DNA from 2 places in the Acidipropionibacterium jensenii genome. Region 2 is predicted to be linked to the other one. Evidence: riboswitches for the same ligand, from Rfam matches in the RefSeq annotation. Region 2 holds a riboswitch; the other holds the start of a gene.
The links. Region 2 has a riboswitch for thiamine pyrophosphate ahead of thiC (phosphomethylpyrimidine synthase ThiC). Riboswitches for the same ligand answer to the same signal wherever they lie in the genome.

Region 1 (4,647 bases), 1.5 Mb from region 2:
TTCGACGGTGGCGTCGACCATCTTGGCGACCATCTGCGGCTGGTAGGAGCCCCTGGTCGGGGCGGTCATCGCCTCGGCGGCTGTGCTGTGGTCCTTCTGGGCGGCGCTCTGACCGGCGGCCAGTCCCCGCAGGAAGGCCCGCACCTTCTCGGCGTACCCCTTCTCCTGCGCCAGCCGTCGACGGCTGGCGATGATCACCAGTTCGGCGTAGTCGGGAAGTCCGAGCTCGGTGGCCGGCATGACGTTGACCGGCACCTTCTCGGCGAGCTCGATTCCCTCGATGTTGCGGAAACCGCCGTAGATGGCGTCCACCTTGTCGGTGAGCAGGGCCTGGCTGAGGCTCTGCTGGATGTTCGGCATCGTGATGGTGGCCGGATCGACCCCGGAGCGGCGCGCGATGTACTCCACGCTGGGCCGCTGGGAGGCCAGCCCGGACAGTCCGACCGTCCGGCCCTTGAGCTGTGCCCCGGAGGTGATCCCCCGCGACTTCTTGGCGATCAGGGAGGTGAGGCTGACCGGGATGAGGGCGGCCACCGAGATGACGTCGAGCCCCTGGCCGACCGCGATGAGGGTGTCGGGCTCGTAGCTGACGGCCAGGTCGACCTGGCCCAGGGAGACCTGCTTGGCGGCGTCGGCGGTGTTGGCCGGGTTCTGGATGCCGACCTCGATCCCCTCCTTGGTGAAGGCCCCGGTGTGCACGGCGGTGTAGAGGGTGACGTGGTCCGGGTTCGGGTTCCAGTCCAGCAGCAGGCTCAGCTTCGAGCTCGCCGACGGGGAGGACGCCGACCGGGCCTCGGTGCGCCCGCATCCGGCCAGCCCTGCGGCGGCCAGTGCGCCGCAGAACAGGCCGCCCAGTCGACGGCGACTGATCGGTGTGCTGAGGGTGGGGTTGTGGACAGCTGTCATGATTCTCCTCGTTCGGGGGTGATCCAGGGGCAGATGAGGCGCTCCAGCAGGGTTGCGGCGCCCAGCAGCAGGCCGGACAGGGCGGTGAGCACCACCACCTGGGCGAAGACGAAGTCGGTCGCCAGACGCGGGATGGCCTGGAGCATGAGATAGCCGATGCCGTCGGTGGAACCGGTGTACTCGGCGAACACCGCGGCGACCGGGGCGAAGGTCACCGAGACCCGCAGGCCGGCGAATCCGCGGGGTGCGGCGTGCGGCAGGCGGACCCGCCAGAACAGCGCGCTGCGCCCGGCGTTCAGGGTGCGCATGGCGTCGATGAGTCGGGGGTCCACAGAACCGATCCCGGCCATCAGGTTGAGAGCCACCGGGAAGAAGCACAGCAGTGCGACCACGATGATCTTCGGGGACATCCCGTACCCCAGGGCGATGGTGAGCAGCGGCCCGATGACGATCGTCGGGATGGCCTGGGAGGCGACCAGCAGCGGCGTCAGGGAGCGCCCGACCAGGGGCAGGTAGCCGGTCGCGACGACCATCGCGACGGCGACCGCCACTCCGGCGCCGACCCCGGCCAGGGTCTCGGCGGCGGTGACCATGGTGGCTCGGCCCAGGGTGTCGGGCCAGTTCGTCACCAGGGAGGCCAGCACCGAGCCCGGGGAGGGGATGACGTAGTCGGCCACCTGTCCGGAGGAGGTGAGGCCGATCCAGCCGGCCAGTACGAGCAGCACGGTGAGTGCGGGTGGCAGCACCCGGGCCATCAGGTGCCTCATCGGGATTCCCCCGGCACCGGGCCGGACCCCGCAGAGGCCTCCGCGGAGTCGCCGAGGGCCTCCAGGACGGCGGTCCGGGCGGCGGCGAACCGGGGATCGGCCAGGATCTGCTCGCGACGGCGGTCATCGTCGAACCAGCCCGGCCAGGATCCCTGGGCGGCGGCCGGTCGCGGTCCTGCGGGTCCGAGCAGGATGACCCGCCGGGACAGCAGCAGCGCCTCCTCGACGTCGTGGGTCACCAGGATCAGCGTGGCGCCGGCCGCCAGGACGGCGCGGCGAAGCCACCGCTGGCCGTCCGCACGGGTGATGGCGTCCAGGGATCCCAGCGGCTCGTCGGCCAGCAGCACGGGCTTGTCGGCCAGCAGGGCACGGGCCAGGGCGGCGCGTTGGCGCATTCCCCCCGACAGCTTGTCGGGCCGGGACCGGGACCATTCGGCCAGTCCCCACTGGTCCAGCACCGCCAGTGCGCGGGTGCGCGCCTCACGGCGCGCCACCCCCTTGTTGCGCAGTCCGATGGCGACATTGTCGACCAGCCTCAGCCAGGGCAGCAGCAGATCGTTCTGCGGCATCATGGCGCAGCCGTCCAGTCTGTCGTGGGGGTCGCGGTGGCCCAGCACCTCGATGGTCCCGGTGACGGGTTCGGCCAGGCCGGCGATCAGCCTCAGCAGGGTGGACTTGCCGCACCCCGAGCGGCCGACCAGGGCGATGTGCTCCCCCACCGCGGCGGTCAGACTCAGATGGGCCAGCACCGGATGACTCGAGTGGGGGTATCGGTAGCTTGCATCGTCGATCCGGATGGCCGGCCGGCCGGCCCGCGCACCGCTCACCGGAGCGTTCACCATTGCATGCGCCGACGCATCGTGACATCCCTCCGCTCATGCAAATGAGATCAGGTTCGGCGGGTGTTATCTCAGCCCCACGATGGGAGGCACCCCGTGTCTTTCAGCCTGTGAGTATACCGAGCGGGCCTGGCCGGCCGCGCTCAGCCCCGCGGAATCAGCCCTGCGGAATGAGGATCCGGTAGAAGAAGTAGAACAGCGCGGCCAGTCCGGCCAGCACCAGGACGAAGACGATCGGTGCGATGATCCGCTGAACCTTCTTGGCGCGGGTGGAGGGAACCCCCCTGGGCCCCCATTCGCCGATCTTCGGCTGGACGCGCACCGGTGCGCGTCCGTTGAGGTTCAGGTCGGTGAAGATGCCCACCCGGCCATGGTAGCCATCGTGGTCCGCCCGGTCAGTCGCGCAGCGCCTCCTCGGCCAGCTGTGCGGCGCGGGCGAGTTGCTCGCACTGGCGCGCGGCGGACGGTTGGGACCAGGACGCCAGTCCGCAGGCCGGGGTGAGGATGCACCCGCTCAGGACCAGACGTCGGTCCACCCCGATGCGTCGGCTCACCTCGACCAGCCGGTCGAGGATCTGGTCGGCCGAGATCACCCGGTCCGGTGCACTGGTCGGGACCAGGCCGAGACCCAGCCTCCGGTACTCCCCCGGCTCAGCGCTGCCGGTCCGGGGGACCGACTCCAGCCATTCGGCGCAGTGGTCGAGATCCTGGTGGCCCAGTGCGTCGCGATCGACCAGCAGGTCGTCGATGTCGATCCGTTCCAGCAGGTCCCAGGGCAGTCCGGGAGCGCAGCAGTGCAGGGCCGCCCGGGCGGCTCCGGCCGTCCGGAGGGCGTTGACGACCGGGCCGATGAGACCGGTGGCGGTGTGCGGGGCCATCGCGGGATAGCGATGGAGTCCCGACTGGGTGGCGACGCGTCCGGCGAGCACGGCCGGTGCGGCCGGCTCGTCGAGCTGCCAGACCCAGTCCACGGCGGGCATCCTGCGGCTCAGTTCGGCCTGCTGTGCGGCCAGGCCGTCGGCCAACGACTGGCCGACGTCGCGCAGCGCGCCGGGGTCGTCGAGGACCGCCTCGCCGTGGCGCAGGTGCACCCCGGCGGCCAGCGTGAGGGGCCCGCAGATGCCGATCTTGACGGTGGCGGACTCCCCGGCCAGGGTCTCCTCCAGATCGTCGAGATCCCTGCGCCAGCCGGCACGCGCCGACCGGGCGGCCCGGTCGTCGGCGTCGGCCAGCCGCCAGCCGGCCGGGCCCAGGTCGGTCGGGATGGACTCCAGCTGGGCTGTCCCGCGCCCGAGGATCCCTGCCCCGGGACCCCGATCGGGCAGTTCGGGCAGCGGGATCAGATCGGGGAAGTACTCGGCCATCGAGGCGAGCGCCCCGCGGAAGTCCCGACCGGGCAGGGAGCCCAGCGCGGTGGCCCTCACCGGGTGGCCCCGACGATGTCGGTGCCGGCCCGGTCCGTGCCGCAGATGGTCGCCGATCCGACCACCAGGTCGCCGTCGTAGAGCACCGCCGCCTGGCCGGGCGCCACTCCCTTCAGTGGCGTCCGCAGGGTCATCCGCACTCCGCCGTCGACCCGCTGGACGCGGGCCTCCACGGGGGTGCCGTGGGCGCGGACCTGGACCTGCCCGACCCAGGAGTCGGTTCCGGGGGTGTCGGAGCACCAGACCGGCCGGATGGCCTCCAGTCGATGCACCTCCAGGTCCTCGGAGGGGCCGACCACCACGGTGTTGGAGACCGGTTCGATGTCCAGCACATAGCGTGGCCGGCCGTCGGAGGCAGGGGTTCCCAGGTGCAGGCCGCGTCGCTGACCGATGGTGAAGTGGTGGTAGCCGTCATGGTGGCCGACCACATCCCCGGTCTCGTCGCGGAACTCACCGGTGTGCTCGCCCAGCTGGTCCGAGAGCCATCCGGCGGTGTCCCCGTCGGGGATGAAGCAGATGTCGTAGGAGTCCGGCTTGTCGGCGACCGTCAACCCCAGTCGGGCGGCCTCGGCGCGCACCTCGGTCTTGTAGGAGTCGCCCAACGGGAACAGGCAGTGGGACAGCTGCTCCTGGTTGAGCACCCCCAGCACATAGGACTGGTCCTTGCCGGGGTCGACCGCACGGCGCATCCTGGTGATCCCCTCGCGGGTC
Region 2 (17,255 bases):
CCAGGTCCTCCCCCTCCAGCTCGGCGGAGTCGCCCGGGACAGGGCTCACGATGACAGTCCCGAAGCTGCGGATCAGCCGCGGATCGGGGAGTCCGACGGGGGCGACATCCATCACCAGGACCCGTTCCAGGACGGGCTGCTGCGGACCCACTGGATGGTGGGACGACACCAGGTCGGACAGATCTTCCAGGGCCTCGTCGTGGTCGACGATGGTGACGGCCTCGCTGCCGGTCCGGGCCAGCCAGGACAGCGAGTCACCGCAGGCGACCACCTCCAGACCCTCGCTCCACCAGGTGCAGGTGAGGCTCAGGGCGATCCCGGCGACCATCGCCCGGGCATCCTCAGGGGATCCCGCCACCCCGAACCACCCGGAGGTCGCGGCCAGATCCACCAGCACGGGCTCGTCCGCGTCGATCCCGCCGTCAGCCCGCTGGGCGTCGGGAGACCTGGTGCCGAGCACCACCGTCCCGGGGGTCATCTCGTGACTTCCGGAGGACGCCGGGTCGTCGCCGGGATCAGGGTCCGGCAGGGCCTCCGGCTCCGCGTCGGCCGCGGTGTCGAGGGCCGCCCGGAGGTGGGCGGCGTCCTCGCCGAGGACCGGAACCCGTCGACCCACCGGCCGGCTGAAGAGTTGACGTCGGCGTCCGGTGACCAGGGCGCCGGCGATCCCGCCGGCCAGAAAGAGGCTGAGTCCGGCCAGTGTCCCCCGGATGGGGGACACCGACACCCCGTCGTGGTCCCCGGACTCCGCCGACGAAGGGACTCCGGGGATCGACTGAGCGCTCCCGGTGGGCCCGGTTGACGCCTCCCCACCGCCGGTCCCGGCTTCCGGGTCCGCAGATCCGGCGTCCGGGGCCGCGGCACGGGAGGGGGCATCCGCGGCATCGGTTCCCGCGGCATCGGTGTCCGCGTCGCGGGAGGTCTCGGGCCCGGCGTCCCCGGAATCGGTGCTGTTCGGGGCAGCGTCGTCGGGTGCAGCGCTGCTCGGCGCGGGTGAGGGCGTCCCGCCAGCATCCCCGGCATCCTTTGAGGGCGGACTCTGCTTCGCCGGCGCGGTAACCGCCGGTATCCGCAGTCTCCAGCCGATGTCGATGAGGTCGGGGTCGGAGATCTGGTCGCGGTTGAGACTCCAGATCTCCGGCCACCGGTCGGCGTCGCCCAGATGGGTCTGGGCCAGTCCGCTGAGGGTGTCACCGGCGACCACGACGATCGTCGGTCCCTGCCGATCCCCGGTGGCCGGAAGGGCTCTCGCCGGTCGAGCGGTCGGCGGGGAGGCGGGCGCGGCCCCGGACGGGTCAGGGGTCGGCGCAGATCTGGTCTGGGCAGGGGTGGTCCCGGCCTGGACGCCGGGAATGAGGATGATCTGTCCGACCGGCAGGTTCGCCGGGTCAAGCCCCGGGTTGCCAGCCACGATCCGCCGCCAGGCGGTGCCGTCCCCGTACCAGTGCTCGGCCAGCGACCACATCGAGTCCTGAACCGTCACGCGGTGCCAGACCCCCGCGCGGCTCTCGGAGGAGTGGCCGGCGGGTTGGGCGAGACGCGAGTCCGATCGTCCCATCGACGCCCGCTGGACGACCTCCTCGGACGCCGTCCCCGACGTCCCCACGGAGAGAGCCTCAGATGATCTGTCCCAGGTCCTCCCCGACGCCGTCCCCGACGTGTTCTCGGACCCCGCGGTCCGGTCCTGGGCGGGGGAGTCGTCAACGGGCAGGGTCCTGCTGATCGCGGCTGGCTGGCCGGTCGACGTCGCGGGTCCCACCGGGGCGATCAGGGCGATGCTGGCGACCAGCAGTCCGGCAGCCAACCCCTGGACCTGACCGAGGCCGGGCACCCGCATCCGGACCCGCGACCCGCTGGCCAGATCCACCGCCTCCACCAGCACGCAGACCGTGAAGACCAGCCATGCCGCCCACCCGACGAGGGTGGCCAGGCCGAGCAGGACCGAGCCGTCGTCGGGTGCGGTCAGTCGCGCCAGACTCAGCCCCCGCAGCTCCCCGATCCGACCCCAGACCGTCAGGGCGGCCGGTGACCCGAGGACCAGGGCGACCAGCAGGGCGGTGGAGGCGAGTCCGCGCAGCACCCTGCCGACGTCCTTCCGCAGATGACCCGATGTGCTCATGATCCGCGCTCCCTGTGACTGTCGACCGGGGCCGAGGCCTGTGCCGAGATGTGGATGCTGCCCGGCAGCCCGGGCACCAGGAGGTCGGACATCGCCACGGTGCAGCCGATCCGGGCGCTCACCGTTCCGGACTCTCCGACCGGGACCCCCAAACCCGAGGGGTTGATCGAGACGCTGGCCTCACGGCACCGGGTGCCGGCCAGCTCCGCCCTGGCGATCGCGGTCCCAGAAGCCAGTCCGCTGGCCGGACCGGCTGCCACCGAGACGGCGCGGGCCGCCGTCTCGGCAGCGGACTGGGCGTCCCCGCGCGCCTGGTGGACCCGCCACGATGCGGCGGTCAGCGCCGCCAGGATGAGCAGGGCCGGGACCAGCAGGGCCACCTCGAGGCTCACCGCACCGCGCTGACGGTCGGCCGCAGGCCGGCGCGCGAGGGTGCGGGACGCCGGGGAGACCAAGGTGGTCATCGGGAGGACCAGCATGATCACGTTCCCTCCCTGACGGCCACGGCACCGGCGGACAGATGGACCGACCCGGCGTCGAGGAAGAACGGCGCCCGGCCGGTGACCTCGGCGCGCAGCAGACCGTCGCCCTCGCTGATCCTCACGCTGATCTCGCGGACCCCGGAGGGGGAGGCGACCTGGCGGGCGGCACTCAGGGCGTCGCCGGGGCGCGACCCGACCAGAGCCTCGGCGCGCACCGCGGCCCGGGCCGCCTCGGTGACGGCCGAGCGGGCCTGCATGATCACCGCCGCCTGGACGATGCCGATCACCGCGAGGATCACCACCGGCCACACCAGGGACCACTGCACCGACTCCGAGAGTCCGCGCTCCCGGCGGGCCGAGGCCCTCAGCCGGGCAGATTGGACTGGACGTACCTGGTGACGGCGGTGATGACGATGGTCGCCACCGCGACCGCTCCGACCAGCAGGATGGCGTTCTCGGTGGACTGGCTGAGGCCGCGCTCCCCGGTGCGTCTCGGGGCCGGCCACAGGCCCGCGAGGATCGGCATCAGGACCGCCATCAGGCGGGCCCGCTGGGACCGGAGTCGGGGAAGGGATGACTGGGGACTGCTCATGATGTGCTCCTGAGGTGTGGTGACGGGCGGTCGAGGAAACGGATCGGGCGGCGGACAGGGGGCGGGAACGGGTGAGCGTCCTTGTGGGGTCGGGATGGAGAAGAGATGTGATCATGGCGCCACTCCCGACAGACTCAGCAGGGGCGGGGTGAGCAGCACCAGGCCGAGGACCAGCACCGGGACGACCATCCACACGGTCATCGACTCGGAGACCTGATGGGCGGCGAGCTTCTCCTGGGTGAGATGGGCGTCTCGCATCTCGGCGGCCCGGGCTCTGAGGGTGGCGACCAGGGAGGCGCCCTGGTCGTCGAGGGTGAGCACCTCGACGAGATCGCCGAGTCCGGGCAGGTCGAGCTCCCTGGAGAGTCGTTGCAGACCGGCCCAGGGCGCCTGCTGCTCCAGCCGGGAGCGTTCCAGGCTGGTGCGGATCCGCACCATCACCGGGTGGTCGCTGATCTGGGAGGCCTCCAGCACCGCCCGGGAGGCCGACTGGTTGGCCAGCCGGGAGAGGGTCACGAGGTCGACGAAGGTGAGCACCGCTTCGGCGGCGTCCTGATGGACCGCCTTCTGCTCCGACCGCAGTCTCAGATCGGGAAGGAACCACCCGCCCACCCCCAGCACCAGACTCAGCAGGACCGGCGTCACCGGGAGGGCCATGCCCATCAGCTGGGCCGACACCTGGGCGATCAGCGGCACCATCAGCCCGCCCAGCGCCCAGACCGACTTCTCCACCAGCAGGTCACCGACCGACCGCCCCTGCAGGGACAGCACCCGTCTGGTCCGCTCCGGGACCGCGCCGATCCGCCGGGTGGCCAGCCAGGCACCGAACCGGTCCAGGCGCCCGGCGTCGGCAGGCAGGTCGACCACCGGCTCGCCGGGGTCCTCGCCGGACAGGTGCGCCAGGCCGTCCGACAGCCGCACCGGGGCGGGCCGGCGTCCCGCCCAGATGAGCAGCGGCGCGCAGGCCAGGGCGGAACCGGCGACCAGGGCGAGCATCAGGGAGGGCATCGCCAGCAGTGCGGCGAGCATGGCAGCGGTCGACAGGGGCGGCGCCGGGGCGGTGGGATCAGGCATCGCCGACCTCCTCGGTGTGCCCCGGGCCGCCGTGCGGACCGGAACCGCGTCCGCCCAGCGACCGTGGAGCGGGCCCGACGGCCGCCCGCACCAGGATCCGCTCCCGGTGCCGCGGCCGGGAGCGCCTGGCCAGCACCACCAGGGCCCCGGCGTAGGCGGCGGCGTAGAGGCACAGCAGCAGCTGTCCGAGCAGGGAGGAGTAGGGGGCGAAGAAGTCGCGGCCGACGATGATCGCGGCACCGAGCACCACACCGATCACCGCGGTGACCTGCCGCACCACGATCCGCGGCTTGGCCCGCTCGGTGGCGATCTCGCGCATCGCCCGGGCGCGCTCCTGCAGGGAGCCGGCCAGGGCGCCGAGGGTGGCCGATGCGCCGGTGCCACCCCGTTCGGCGGCGATCACCACCGCGGCGACCACCTGATCGGCGTCGGCGGAGTCCAGGTCGTCGGCGAACCGCTGGAGGGCGGGTCTGGGACCCCACCGGGAGTCCAGCCGGCTCACCAGGGCGGCCAGTGGTTCGGCGAGCACCTCGGGGGCCTGGCCGCGGGTGGCACGGATGGCGTCGACCACCGACTTCCCGGTGGTCGCCGAGCCGGCCACCAGACGCACCCAGCGCTCCAGGCCGCGCAGCTTCTCCAGTTCGGTCTCGGGGGGATCGGCGAGCAGCGGGGGAAGCCCGATCAGCACCGCCGGAACCAGGATCAGACCGATCGGCCACCCCGTGATCAGATAGCAGACGACCCCACCGGCGACACCGGTGATCCACCGGATCCCAGCGGCCCGTGGGGCCGTTCGCCAGCTCTTGTCCACCCGTGTCCACAAGCCTGTGGACATCCCTGTGGATAACTTTCTCGGTCGGGGGATCGCGCCGATCAGCACCATCGCCATTCCACCGGTGATCATGGCCGCCAGCAGGGCGGCGCCGAATGCGTTCATGCCCATCCCCCGATCTCCGGCTCCACGACGGCCAGCTCGGCCAGCAGCTCCGGATCAGGGTGGAAGACCGCCGCAGAGCCGACCCCGACCGTCCCGCCGATCCCTCCCGGACTCCCCTGGGAACCCCGCAGACCAGGCGCTGAGTAGGTGAGATGGGTGATCGGACGGCCCTCCTCGACGGCCCCGGTGAGCTGTCTGATCTCCGAGATGAAGCGCCTTCGGGTGCCCTGCCGCCAGGTGTCGTCGACCAGCACGACATGGACCAGCAGGGTGATGTTGTGGGCGATCTGGCGGTAGGCCTCCTCCATGGTGAGCACTCCGCCCTGGGCGACCCGGGCCGCCAGCCGGTCCATCGTCGAGGAGGCCGAGTGGGAGTGGGTTGTGGACAACGTCCCGGCTCCGGTCTGCATCGCCTCGAACATGGCGCCGGCCTCGCTGCCCCGCACCTCCCCGATCACCAGCCGGGAGAGGTTCTGGCGCAGCGCCTCGGGCACCAGGTCGGCCACCGTGTACTCCCCCAGGGTCCGGCCGTCGACCTGCTCGCCCAGACCCACGGTGGCCTGCAGGGCGATCATGTTGCGCTGCTCGGCGTGCAGATGGGTGAGCAGCTCGTAGTCGGTCTCCAGGGTGCCGAACCGCTCGGTGGGCGGAATCGCATCGACCAGGGCCCTCAGCAGGGTGGTCTTCCCGGCACCTTGATCCCCAGAGATCACGATCGAGCGGCGGGCCCGCACCGCCGCCCTCAGCAGCACGGCGACCTGGCGGGGCATCATCCCGCCGGCGGCCAGGTCGTCGAGGGTGATCTCGGTGAGGGTGTGGTGGCGGATCACGATCGAGGGCCGGTGGGCCAGCCCGAAGCCGATCGCGTGGAGCCGGTAGCGGTCGCCCAGGGCCACGGTCACGGTCGGGTGGGCGTCGTCGAAGGGCCGCGGCGGGCTGGCGGACTCCCCCAGGAAGCGGATCGCCTCGACCAGCTCCTGGTCGGAGTCGGCGACCGGGGGCTGAGTCTCCCGGTGACCGTCCGGGAACTGCACGAGCACCCGGTCGCAACCGTTGATCTCGATGTTCTCGGCGTCGGGGATCTCGAACAGGGGCTGCAGCCTGCCGTAGCCGAAGATCGCGTCGGCCACGACCCGGACGTGGCGCATCTCGATCTCCAGGGACCACAGGGCCTCGCCGGTGGTGGTGAGGCGCTCGGCGTGATCATGGACCACCTGCCGGATGACAGCGTCCCCGAGCAGCCTCAGGTCCTCGGCCTCCAGATCGGTCCCGAACCGTTCGCGGTGATCGGCGCGCTCCCGGCTGATCCGTTCGCTGGCCTCGCGGCGCAGCCGCACCACCAGCCCCCAGTCCACCCCGTCGTCTCCGCCCGCGGCAGTGCCGGTGAGGGCGGGACGCCGACGGGTCCAGCCCGGCGTCCCGGAGGTCACCGGAAGAGTGGAGACGTCGGAGGGGCTGAGGCGCCGGGCCCCGCGATCCTCCCCATCGGTCGATGAACGCCGTGTCGAGAGAGAGTCGCCGGGGAGAGGGTCGGGGAGAGGCGAGAGAGGGTCGTGCGGGAGGGTGGTCCGGGCGGCCTCCGGGGTCCCGATCGCCATCCGCCCGAGGGCCGCCGCCAGGCCCTGCTCGCCCCGGTCGTCGGGCTCGGGCCGAGGGTCGCGCGCGGGAAGGTCGGCCAGACGCCGTGGCAGGGTCATGTCGCCTCCTCGGCGCCGGCCCCGGGCTCCTCGAGGAGCTCGGGATCGACGAGACCTGCGTGCCTGGCCATCTGCCGGTGCAGGACCGATGCCCCGTGGCGAAGCGAGGAGACGTAGCGGCCCCGGCCCCAGCCGCGCGGCAGCGATCCGGAGGTGATGCCGACGCCGTCTGAGAGCACCGCCGCGGCCCGCGGGTCCTCCGCGACCTCGGCGAGCACGGGCAGCCCGAACTGGCGGCGGATCTCGTGGGCGGAGTAGGGGTGTCCGGCGCCGATCAGTACCAGCCCGACGGTGGCGGTGGTGCCAGCGACCAGGGCATCGATCCGGTCGCGGTGCAGACTCAACCCGGCCAGGGAGCGCAATCCGGCCCGCACGACGACCGCCAGCAGGCCGGAGCGGGCCACCAGGTCGCCCGGCAGGCCGATACCTGCGGCCCCGCCGGCACCCGATGGCGCCCGTCCCAGATCGACGATGACGTCGACCCCGGCCTGGTCCAGTTCGACCAGGGAGGTCGACAGAGCCGGCCAGACCGCCTGGAAGAGGGAGGGCTGGGCGGGATGGCCGAACCCCGGCAGGAGGTGGGCCGGCTCCCCGCCCCCGTCACGGGCCGCCTCACTGTTCCCGTCACCGTCACCGTCGCGGTCGACGCCTTCACCGATCGGCTCCACCGCCGCCGTCCCGGCAGTGCGGGAGGAGACAGTGCGGGAGGACACAGGGCGGGAGAAGGCAGGACGGGAGGAGCGCGCGAGATCCTCGGGTCGGGGAAGATCGATCAGCTGGGACCAGAGGGCGGCGGTGAGGTCACCTCCCTGCCGGTGCACCCGGGCCAGCTCCGGAAGTCCGCCGCCCGCCCGACCGCGCCCCCCGAGGTAGCCGGCCTCCACGGCATGGCAGGGATGCGGGTCGGCGTCGACCAGGACCACCTCGCGGGGCCACCACAGGGCCAGCCCGAGAGCGGTCGAGGTGACGCCGGGAGCCCCGGCGGCGCTGGTGAGCAGCAGGACGGCCATCAGCTCCCCCTCACGATCACCGCGACCCGGTCGCGGGCCGCCAGATCGGCGATGACCGCCGCATCGGCCTGCAGGACCTCGACGTCCAGCAGCCAGCTGGACCGGTCCTCGGCGCGCACCGGGGCCCTCGAGACCACCGCGTCGATGGTCCTGGGAACCGTCCCGGTGGACGGCCCGCCGGCGGCCGGACTGCTCTGCCCCGAGGGGCTGCCGGTCTCTGCGGAGGTGGCATCGCCGGTCACCTCGACGATGGTGATCCGGGTACCGGCGGGCATCGGCTCGGTGGGGACCCGGCCGGCGGCCAGTTTGAGACCAACGTGGGCGCGACCGGCGGCGACCGGCAGGTCCCCGACCGAGCGGCTGCCCGGCAGGCTGCCGCGGGGCAGATCCACCACCGCCCGCCGTCCGATCAGGCTGTCGAGACGGGAGGCCGGCAGGGTGTCCACCTGGTCGGGTACCGAGATCGAGGCGACCGCGATGTCGCCGTGGCGCAGTTCCTCGCCGCGGGCGACGTCGCGGGTCATCACCAGCACCGACTGGGACTGGCTCGCCTGGGTCCAGGCGAAGGCCCCGCCCAGGGCGCCGAGCACGGCGCACAGCACCCCGGCGACGATGAGCATCGGGGAGCGACGGTTCGGCAGCGCCGTGCCGCGACGGGGCGCGCCACGATGGTCGGGTGCGGGAGCCTGCCCGGCGTCACCTCCCGGGCGTCCGCCAGCTCCTCCGCGCGGTGCGGAGGTGCGGTGTCCGGTCCGGGTCGACATGCCCAGAAAAGTAGACAGACGCGCACATGGAGCTCAAGGAGACGTCACCGAATCTGTGGACAACTCGGCGCAATGCCCAACCCGTCACATTTTCGCGGGGTTGTCCACAGGCCGGCGGGCGGCCTGCCGGGTCGGATCACTCCCGCTCAGAGCAGGTGGACGGTGCCCTGGAGGGTCCAGCTGAGGCTGGCGTCCTCACTGCCCGAGTCGTCGCTGACCACCACCGCGGCACTGATCTGCAGCAGCTCGGCCCGCTCGTAGGGGGCGTTCTGGCCCACCATGAAGGAGGCCCCCGGTGCCAGCACATAGGGCGGCCGGGCGGTCCCCTCGCTGAACGGTGTGGTGGACAGCTTGTAGCGGGCCATCAGCGCCGGGGCGCGCACCCCGGTCAGACCCTGGGCCCACGGCCAGTCGGGGTACCGGGTGGTGATGCTCACCGTCCCGATACCCAGGCTGATCGGGTCGCTGGAGATATTGGTGACGACATAGCGCAGCAGCACGATCCGGTCGCCCTTGGCGATCACCGGCCTGCCGTCGGCCGGGTCGACCATCACCGAGTTGTGCGGCGAGGGGGCCGTGGCGACCTGGTAGACGGTGATCCGGATCCGCTTGTCGGAGACCTCACCGAGCCGGGTGCCGGTGCTGGTCACCGGGAGCGCCCAGTCGGCGTCGACCCAGAGTCCGTCGTGGGAGACGGTGGGCGAGGGGGTGGCCGCCACCGGCGTCTGGACGGCGGAGGTGCCGCAGCCGACGGTGGCCAGCGCCAGCAGCGCCGCCATCGCCACCGCCAGTGGTCGCCACCGCGATCCACCTCTGCGCAGGCTCACTCCATGCTCCCCGATCCGACCGTCGAACACCCCCTGGTGCCGTTCTGGCTCGTTGCCGGCCATCGTCCTCCAGTGTGCCCCCTCACCGCATCCCGCGCACGATCGATCACAGGGGAGGGGATGTCGGGGACCCGGGCGCGAACGGTACGGTTCCAGACGTGTCCCGTGGCCTGCGCATCGTTCTTGCCGTCCTCCTCGCAGGCCTGACGGCCGGCGCGGCGGGGGGCCTGCTGAGCCTGCTCAACGTCGGGATCGAGACCCTCGCGATGGGTCACCACTACTTCGTCGACCCCACCGGGGTGAGCACCGTCCCGCTCTGGCGTCGGATCACCGTGCCTGTCATCGGGGGCGCGCTGGCAGGCCTGATCTGGTGGCGGCTGAGACGGCGCGGCCCGATCACCTCGGTGAACCAGGCGGTGCGGGTGGACTCCCCCGGCAGACTCGCCCCCGACACCGTGACAGACGCCGTCGCCCAGCTCATCGCGGTGGGCTCGGGCACCTCGCTGGGACGCGAGACGGCACCCCGCCAGATCGCCGGTTTCCTCGGACAGACCGTCTCGAACCGGTTCAGGCTTGGCCCGGAGGGACGACGGACCGTCATCGCCGTCGCCTCGGCGGCCGGTCTGTCGGCGGTCTACAACGTCCCGGTGGCCGGTGCCTGCTACGCCCTGGAGCTCATTCTCAAGTCCGATCTGCGCACCCGGCGGGGCTGGCTGGAGGTGTTGGCGGCCGCTGTCGTCTCGGGTCTGGCGACCGTCACCGCCTGGCTGTTCAACCACAACCATCCGATCTACCGGCTTCCCGGGGTGTCGCTGAGGATGCCGCCGGTGTGGTGGCTGGCGGTTGTCGCGGTGCTCTGCCTCGTGGTGGGGGCGGCCTTCGGCTGGACCAATGACCTCGCCAAGGACCACGCCCCCGCCGCGAGCCGGGTCTGGTGGGCGGTTCCGCTGGGATCGGCCCTGGTCACCGCGATCGCCCTGGTGGTCCCCCAGGTGCCGGGCAACGGCCAGATCGTCGTCCAGGCGGTGCTCACCCCGCCGGCCCTGGTGGGCGGCGCCCTGATCGGCGGGGTGCTGTTGATGGCGGCGGCCAAGTGGCTCGCCACCCACCTGGCGCTGCGGCTGGGGGCCAGCGGCGGTCTGCTCACCCCGGCCCTGGCGGTCGGAGCCTGCCTGGGTGCGGCGGTCGCGATGGCCTCGGGTCACCGCAGCGCCTCGGAGATCACGGTGCTCGCGGTGGTCGGAGCGGCCTGTCTGCTGGCCGTCACCCAACGGGCGCCGCTGTTCGCCGCCGCCTTCGCCCTGGAGCTGGTCAAGGCCCCTCCGGCGGTGACCGCCTCCGCGCTGATCGGGGTCGGCCTCACCTGGTTCCTCCGTCTGGCGGTCATTCGGGGGTGGGCGCACCGGCGGACCGGACGGCTGGGGACCCCGCCGAGCAGCTGACCCGGGCGCTGAGCTGACAGGAGGGACGCTGGGCTGACAGGACGGGTCCGAGGGGGACGAGGACCCGTAGACTCGGGCCATGGCGGGAAAAAGACCGAACACCTCGAGATCCCGACAGTTGACGACCTCCCTCGTCTTCTGCGTGGCCGTCTTCATGGTCATGGCCAGACCATCGGCGGCGGTCATCATCCCGATCATCATCGGCGCGATCGTCGTGGTCGGCGTGGTGAGCGCTCTGACCGCAGGTCGCAGATCGACACAGCGGTCGACTCCCCCGGGCCAGTCCTCCGCCCCGCAGCTCTCCCAGTACCAACAGGCGGGGTACCAGCCCTTCACCAGTGATCAGTCCGTCCAGCAGCCCCGGTCCGACCGGGCCTCCGGCGATCGAGGCAGTCAGACCAAGCAGAGCATCCTCGAACAGCTCGTCCAGCAGGTGGCATCGGTGGGCGTCGACCCCGCGTTGTCGCAGCCCACGACGGTGCAGAGGCGTGGGACGCTCCCCGGCGCCCGGGCCCGCACCTCCCAGGTCCACGCCCCGGCCGGAGCCTCCCAGCCGGCACCCTCCCAGCCGGCGGCCGCCCCGGCACCGGCCCCCGGCTCCGAGATCGACCTGTCGGACGCCCGGTCGCGGATGCAGCCCGGCTCCGACATCCGCTTCGACGACCTGGGCCTGCCGGCGTCGAGGAGGTCCGGCGAGCGTCGTCCGGCAGCCGGCCGGGTCCCCGCGTCCGGAACCCGTGGCGCGGACCGCCCCGCCGGTTCCAGCGCCATCACCGACTCGCTGGCCTCCCCGAGCCTGCTGGGGTCCAGCCTCACGTCGTCCTCCCTGATCGGCTCGGGGAGTTCCCTGATGGCACACTCCCTCGCGCCGTCGACCACCCGGACCGGCAGCGACCGGACCTCCCGCTGAGAGCCTCCCCGACCGTCTGAGGGCCGGTGCCCGCCAGTAGGCTGAGGCCCATGGCAGAGATGCGTGAAGAGAAAGACAGCATGGGCACGATCGAGGTGCCTGCCGATCACTACTGGGGGGCCCAGACGGAGCGTTCCCTCCACAACTTCGAGATCGGGCGCGACACCTTCGTGTGGGGTCGCGACATGATCCGCGCCCTGGGGACCCTCAAGAAGGCCGCCGCCGAGGCGAACAAGGAGCTCGGAGAGCTGCCGGGCGACGTCGCCGACCTCATCGTCAAGGCCGCTGACGAGGTCATCGCGGGCAAGCTCGACGCCGAGTTCCCGCTGGTGGTCTTCCAGACCGGTTCGGGCACCCAGTCGAACATGAACACCAACGAGGTGATCTCCAACCGCGCCATCGAGATCGCCGGGGGCCAGAAGGGGTCCAAGACCCCGGTCCACCCCAATGACCACGTCAACCGCGGTCAGTCCTCCAACGACACCTTCCCGACCGCCATGCACATCGCGGTCGTCACCCAGATCAACGAGCGGCTGTACCCGGCCGTCACCCAGCTGCGCAACACCCTGGACGACAAGGCCAAGCAGTACGACGACGTCGTGATGGTCGGACGCACCCACCTGCAGGACGCCACCCCGATCCGGCTCGGTCAGGTCATCTCCGGCTGGGTCGCCCAGCTCGACTTCGCCCTGGACGGGATCCGCTACGCGGACTCCCGGGCCCGTGAGCTCGCCATCGGCGGCACCGCGGTGGGCACCGGCCTCAACGCCCACCCGAAGTTCGGCGTCACCGTCGCCAAGCACGTCACCGAGGAGACCGGCCTGGAGTTCACCCAGGCGGCCAACCTGTTCGCCGCACTGAGCGCCCATGACGCCCTGGTGCAGGTGTCGGGATCCCTGCGGGTGCTCGGCGACGCGCTGATGAAGATCGCCAACGACGTCCGCTGGTACGCCTCCGGCCCGCGCAACGGCATCGGCGAGCTGCTCATCCCCGAGAACGAGCCCGGCTCCTCGATCATGCCCGGCAAGGTCAACCCGACCCAGTGCGAGGCCATGACGATGGTCGCCACCCGGGTCTTCGGCAATGACGCCACGGTCGGCTTCGCCGGCTCCCAGGGCAACTTCCAGCTCAACGTGTTCAAGCCCGTGATGGCCCACGCCTGCCTGGAGTCGATCCGGCTGCTGTCCGACGCCTGCGTGTCCTTCGACAAGCACTGCGCCTACGGCATCGAGCCGAACATGCCCAAGATCAAGGAGAACCTGGACAAGAACCTCATGCAGGTGACTGCCCTGAACCGCCACATCGGTTACGACCTGGCCTCCAAGATCGCCAAGAACGCCCACCACAAGGGGATCTCGCTGCGCGAGTCGGCCCTGACGGTCGGCGAGATGTCTGCCGCGGACTTCGACAAGTGGGTCGTCCCGGCCGACATGACCCACCCCTCGGCCGCCGAGTGAGGCGCGGCTGAACCCCGGCCTCGAGCACACTTCTGGCCCGGTCGGCGGACGCACATCCTGCGTCCACCGACCGGGCCAGAGTGCTGTCACCGTGCGGCACAGGTCGCCGCGGTCGGCAGGGGGCGCCCCATCGGCCGATGAGGCGGTGCACTACAGTCATGGCCATCCCACGGGGGTCCTCGGCAGAGGACTGAGATCGGGCTGATGCCGCCCGGACCGTTAGAACCTGTTCGGATCATGCCGACGTAGGAAGAAGGAGCTGGCTGCCATGGCCGCATCCCCACACAACACCCGGAACAACACCGCCCTCGAGGACTCTGCCACCCCCACCACGACGGTGGACGGCCCCGAGGAGAACTACCCCAGCCATCACTTGGGCTATCTCGTCAACGCCGCCCACGACATCCGGGTGCCGGTGACCATGATCAGCCAGGACGACTCCCCGGACGGCAGCCCGAACGCCCCGCTGCCCGTCTACCGGACCGTCGGACCCGACTGCGACGTCACCCGCGGACTGCCCGGCCTGCGGACCGGGTGGATCCAGGCCCGCGGCGACGTCGAGAGCTACCCGAACCGTCGTCGCGATCTGGCCGACGACGGCCGTTCGGCGGTGCGCCGAGGCGCCGCGAGCCAGGAGTGGCAGGGCGAGCGGCGTCCGGTCCTGAGGTCCCGCGAGGGCGCCACGATCACCCAGATGCACTACGCGAGGGCCGGGATCCTCACCCCCGAGATGCGCTACGTGGCGCTGCGGGAGGGCTGCGACGTCTCCCTGGTGCGCTCCGAACTGGCCGCCGGCAGGGCCATCCTGCCCTGCAACGTCAACCATCCCGAGTCCGAACCGATGATCATCGGCAGGGCCTTCGCGGTGAAGATCAACGCCAACATCGGGAACTCGGCGGTCACCTCGTCTATCGCCGACGAGGTGGACAAACTGCGGTGGGCGACCCGATGGGGTGCCGACACCGTGATGGACCTGTCCACCGGTGACGACATCCACACCACCCGCGAGTGGATCCTGCGCAACTCCCCGGTGCCGATCGGCACGGTGCCGATCTACCAGGCCCTGGAGAAGGTGGACGGCGACCACGCGGCGCTCACCTGGGAGATCTTCCGCGACACCGTCATCGAGCAGTGCGAGCAGGGCGTCGACTACATGACGATCCATGCCGGGGTGCTGCTGCGCCACGTCCCGCTCACCGCCGACCGGGTCACCGGGATCGTCTCGCGCGGCGGCTCGATCCTGGCCGGCTGGTGCCTGGCCCATCACCGCGAGAACTTCCTCCACGAGCACTTCGACGAGCTGTGCGAGATCTTCGCCCGCTACGACGTCGCCTTCTCCCTCGGCGACGGACTGCGGCCGGGGTGCCTGGCCGACGCCAACGACGCCGCCCAGTTCGCCGAGCTGGACACCCTCGCCGAGCTCACCAAAAGGGCCTGGACGCACGACGTCCAGGTGATGGTGGAGGGCCCCGGGCACATCCCCTTCCAGCTGGTCCGCGAGAACGTCGAGCGGGAGATCGAGCTGTGCGACGGCGCGCCGTTCTACACGCTGGGGCCGCTGGTGACCGACATCGCCCCCGGCTACGACCACATCACCTCGGCGATCGGCGCCACCGAGATCGCCCGCCACGGAACGGCGATGCTGTGCTACGTCACCCCCAAGGAGCACCTCGGACTGCCCGACCGCGACGACGTCAAGACCGGCGTCATCACCTACAAGATCGCCGCCCACGCGGCGGACGTGGCGAAAGGCCATCCGGGAGCCCGGGACCGCGACGACGCCCTGTCGAAGGCCCGCTTCGAGTTCCGCTGGCGCGATCAGTTCGGGCTGTCCCTGGATCCGCAGACGGCGGAGTCGATGCACGACGAGACGCTGCCCGCCGAACCCGCCAAGACGGCCCACTTCTGCTCGATGTGCGGCCCGAAGTTCTGCTCGATGAAGATCTCCCAGGACATCCGCGACGGGTTCGGGGACGCCGCCGACCAGCGTCGGATCGCCGAGGACGGGATGGCGGCCAAGGCGGCGGAGTTCCGCGCTGCCGGCGGCGAGGTGTACCTGCCGGATCCCGGCCTTCCCGCGGCCAGGTGATCCCGATCAGGATGTCCTGAGGCGACCCCCGGTGGAGCCGCGGCCCTCCAGGCACCACCGGGGCCCCGCTGCCAGGGCGACTCTTCTTGGTCTGCGACGAGGGCTCAGACCACCGACTTGCGCCGCAGGTCGGAGTAGGTGACCTCGTGCTCGTCGAGGAGGTTCGCGAAGGCGTCGTAGTCGTGAGCCTCCAACCACTGGCGCTCGGCCTCGGTGATCGGCATCGCCACCAGCCAGTGGACGGTGAGGTCGTCCTCGATGTCCACCGCACCCAGTTCGGTCGCGGTGAAGGGATGGCACCACACGATGTGCGGGGTGGTGGTCTGCGGGTCGTAGAGGGAGACGACGTCGCCGAAGACGACACCCGGGGCCATCATCCAGTGGTCCTGGAGCACCGCGAAGGCACAGGACCCCAGGACCTTGCCCATCACATCGGAGTCGGGCAGACCGACCGCCATCAACTCGGCGCGGATCTCCAGGCTCTCCCCCGAGGCCATCGGCAGCTCATTGGGCTGGGTGTGGAGGGTGACCGTCGACCAGGTGGTCCATCCGGGCACCGGGGCGTTGTGGCAGGTGAGGACGTCGACCCTGGTCTTGCCCACCGCGTCGACCATCCCCTCGACCTCGGGATCACCACCGATCGCCTTGACGGCGGCCGTCACGACCGCCGGGCCGGTGGGGGGAAGCTCCTCGGGAGAGGCGACGTCCTCGGGAAGCTCCTGGGGGCTGATCGGGGCGGGGCCGCCGGGAAGTCGTGCTGCATCCGAGATGTGGTCGTCTTTGCTCATTGTGCGAGTCTATTCGGGGTGGGAGCCCGGGTCTCGCCGACCCGGTCAGCAGGTGCGGCACGGCTGTCCGGCGCAGTGGCCGGGACGGCATCCGCCCGAACCCTGCGGCGTCCCTGCGACGTCCCTCCGGCCTCCCTCCGGCGTCCCTCCGGTTTGAGAGTCCCGAGAGCGCGGAAATGTGCTGACCACGGGCGTTTTCGCGGGTTCTGGGGGCGGTGAGATAGAACAGAGTCCATGACCACTCTCACGACTACTCCTACATCTGCCGGCGCCATCGACCAGGACCTGCTGGCCAAGGTCGCCGAGTCCGATCTCGACCCGAGCCTGAGGCTGGCCCTCAATGCCGTGACCCGTTCTGGCATCGACGAGTCCGCACTGGACCGCACCAAGGTCGTCGGCACCCCGGCGGTTGTCTCCAACCGGCTGGACAACTGGACCGTCACCGCGCAGAAGCGTTCGGGACGCTGCTGGTTGTTCTCCTCGCTCAACCTGCTGCGCGCCACCACCCGTAAGAACCTCGGGGTCAAGGACTTCGAGTTCTCCCAGAACTACGCGATGTTCTGGGACAAGTTCGAGAGGGCGAACTTCTTCCTCAACGACATCATCGCCACCGCCTCGGAGCCGCTGGACTCCCGGCTCATCCAGTTCCTCCTGAGGGAGATCGAGGGTGACGGCGGCCAGTGGGACATGGCGGTGTCGGTGTACCAGAAGCACGGCGTCATCCCCAAGCAGGCGATGCCCGAGACCCAGCCCTCCTCCAACACCCACCGGATGGATACCCAGCTGCAGACCCTGCTGCGCCGTCGGGCCCTGGATCTGCGCGATCTGGCGACCTCCGGAGCCAACGCCGAGGACCTCTCCGCCGCCCGTGAGGGCGTGCTCTCCGACGTCTGGCGGATCCTGGTGATCAGTCTGGGCAACCCGCCGTCCTCCTTCGAGTTCGAGTGGCAGGACGACGAGGGGGTCTTCCACACCGACGGCACCCTCACCCCCAATGAGTTCTACGACCGGCACGTCGGGATCGACCTGTCCGGCTACGTCTGCCTGGTCGACGACCCCCGCACCGA

Region 1: another riboswitch for thiamine pyrophosphate. It lies ahead of FEZ32_RS11895 (ABC transporter ATP-binding protein); the one in region 2 lies ahead of thiC (phosphomethylpyrimidine synthase ThiC).

The regions. Positions count from the first base shown of each region.
Region 1 covers NZ_CP040635.1:2,654,193-2,658,839, forward strand. The annotation lists gene FEZ32_RS11885 (ABC transporter substrate-binding protein) at 1-906, opposite strand, end outside; gene FEZ32_RS11890 (ABC transporter permease) at 903-1,673, opposite strand; gene FEZ32_RS11895 (ABC transporter ATP-binding protein) at 1,670-2,515, opposite strand; TPP riboswitch at 2,523-2,619, opposite strand; gene FEZ32_RS11900 (hypothetical protein) at 2,670-2,876, opposite strand; gene FEZ32_RS11905 (uroporphyrinogen decarboxylase/cobalamine-independent methonine synthase family protein) at 2,908-3,876, opposite strand; gene mnmA (tRNA 2-thiouridine(34) synthase MnmA) at 3,933-4,647, opposite strand, start outside.
Region 2 covers NZ_CP040635.1:1,189,268-1,206,522, reverse strand. The annotation lists gene FEZ32_RS05270 (LysM peptidoglycan-binding domain-containing protein) at 1-2,119, opposite strand, end outside; gene FEZ32_RS05265 (TadE/TadG family type IV pilus assembly protein) at 2,116-2,598, opposite strand; gene FEZ32_RS13905 (TadE/TadG family type IV pilus assembly protein) at 2,601-2,912, opposite strand; gene FEZ32_RS13900 (hypothetical protein) at 2,966-3,193, opposite strand; gene FEZ32_RS05250 (hypothetical protein) at 3,305-4,207, opposite strand; gene FEZ32_RS05245 (type II secretion system F family protein) at 4,260-5,210, opposite strand; gene FEZ32_RS05240 (TadA family conjugal transfer-associated ATPase) at 5,201-6,445, opposite strand; gene FEZ32_RS13505 (hypothetical protein) at 6,898-7,911, opposite strand; gene FEZ32_RS05230 (SAF domain-containing protein) at 7,911-8,675, opposite strand; gene FEZ32_RS05225 (hypothetical protein) at 8,822-9,496, opposite strand; gene FEZ32_RS05220 (chloride channel protein) at 9,661-10,944, shown strand; gene FEZ32_RS05215 (hypothetical protein) at 11,024-11,854, shown strand; gene fumC (class II fumarate hydratase) at 11,905-13,311, shown strand; TPP riboswitch at 13,473-13,580, shown strand; gene thiC (phosphomethylpyrimidine synthase ThiC) at 13,580-15,400, shown strand; gene FEZ32_RS05200 (suppressor of fused domain protein) at 15,505-16,188, opposite strand; gene FEZ32_RS05195 (C1 family peptidase) at 16,423-17,255, shown strand, end outside.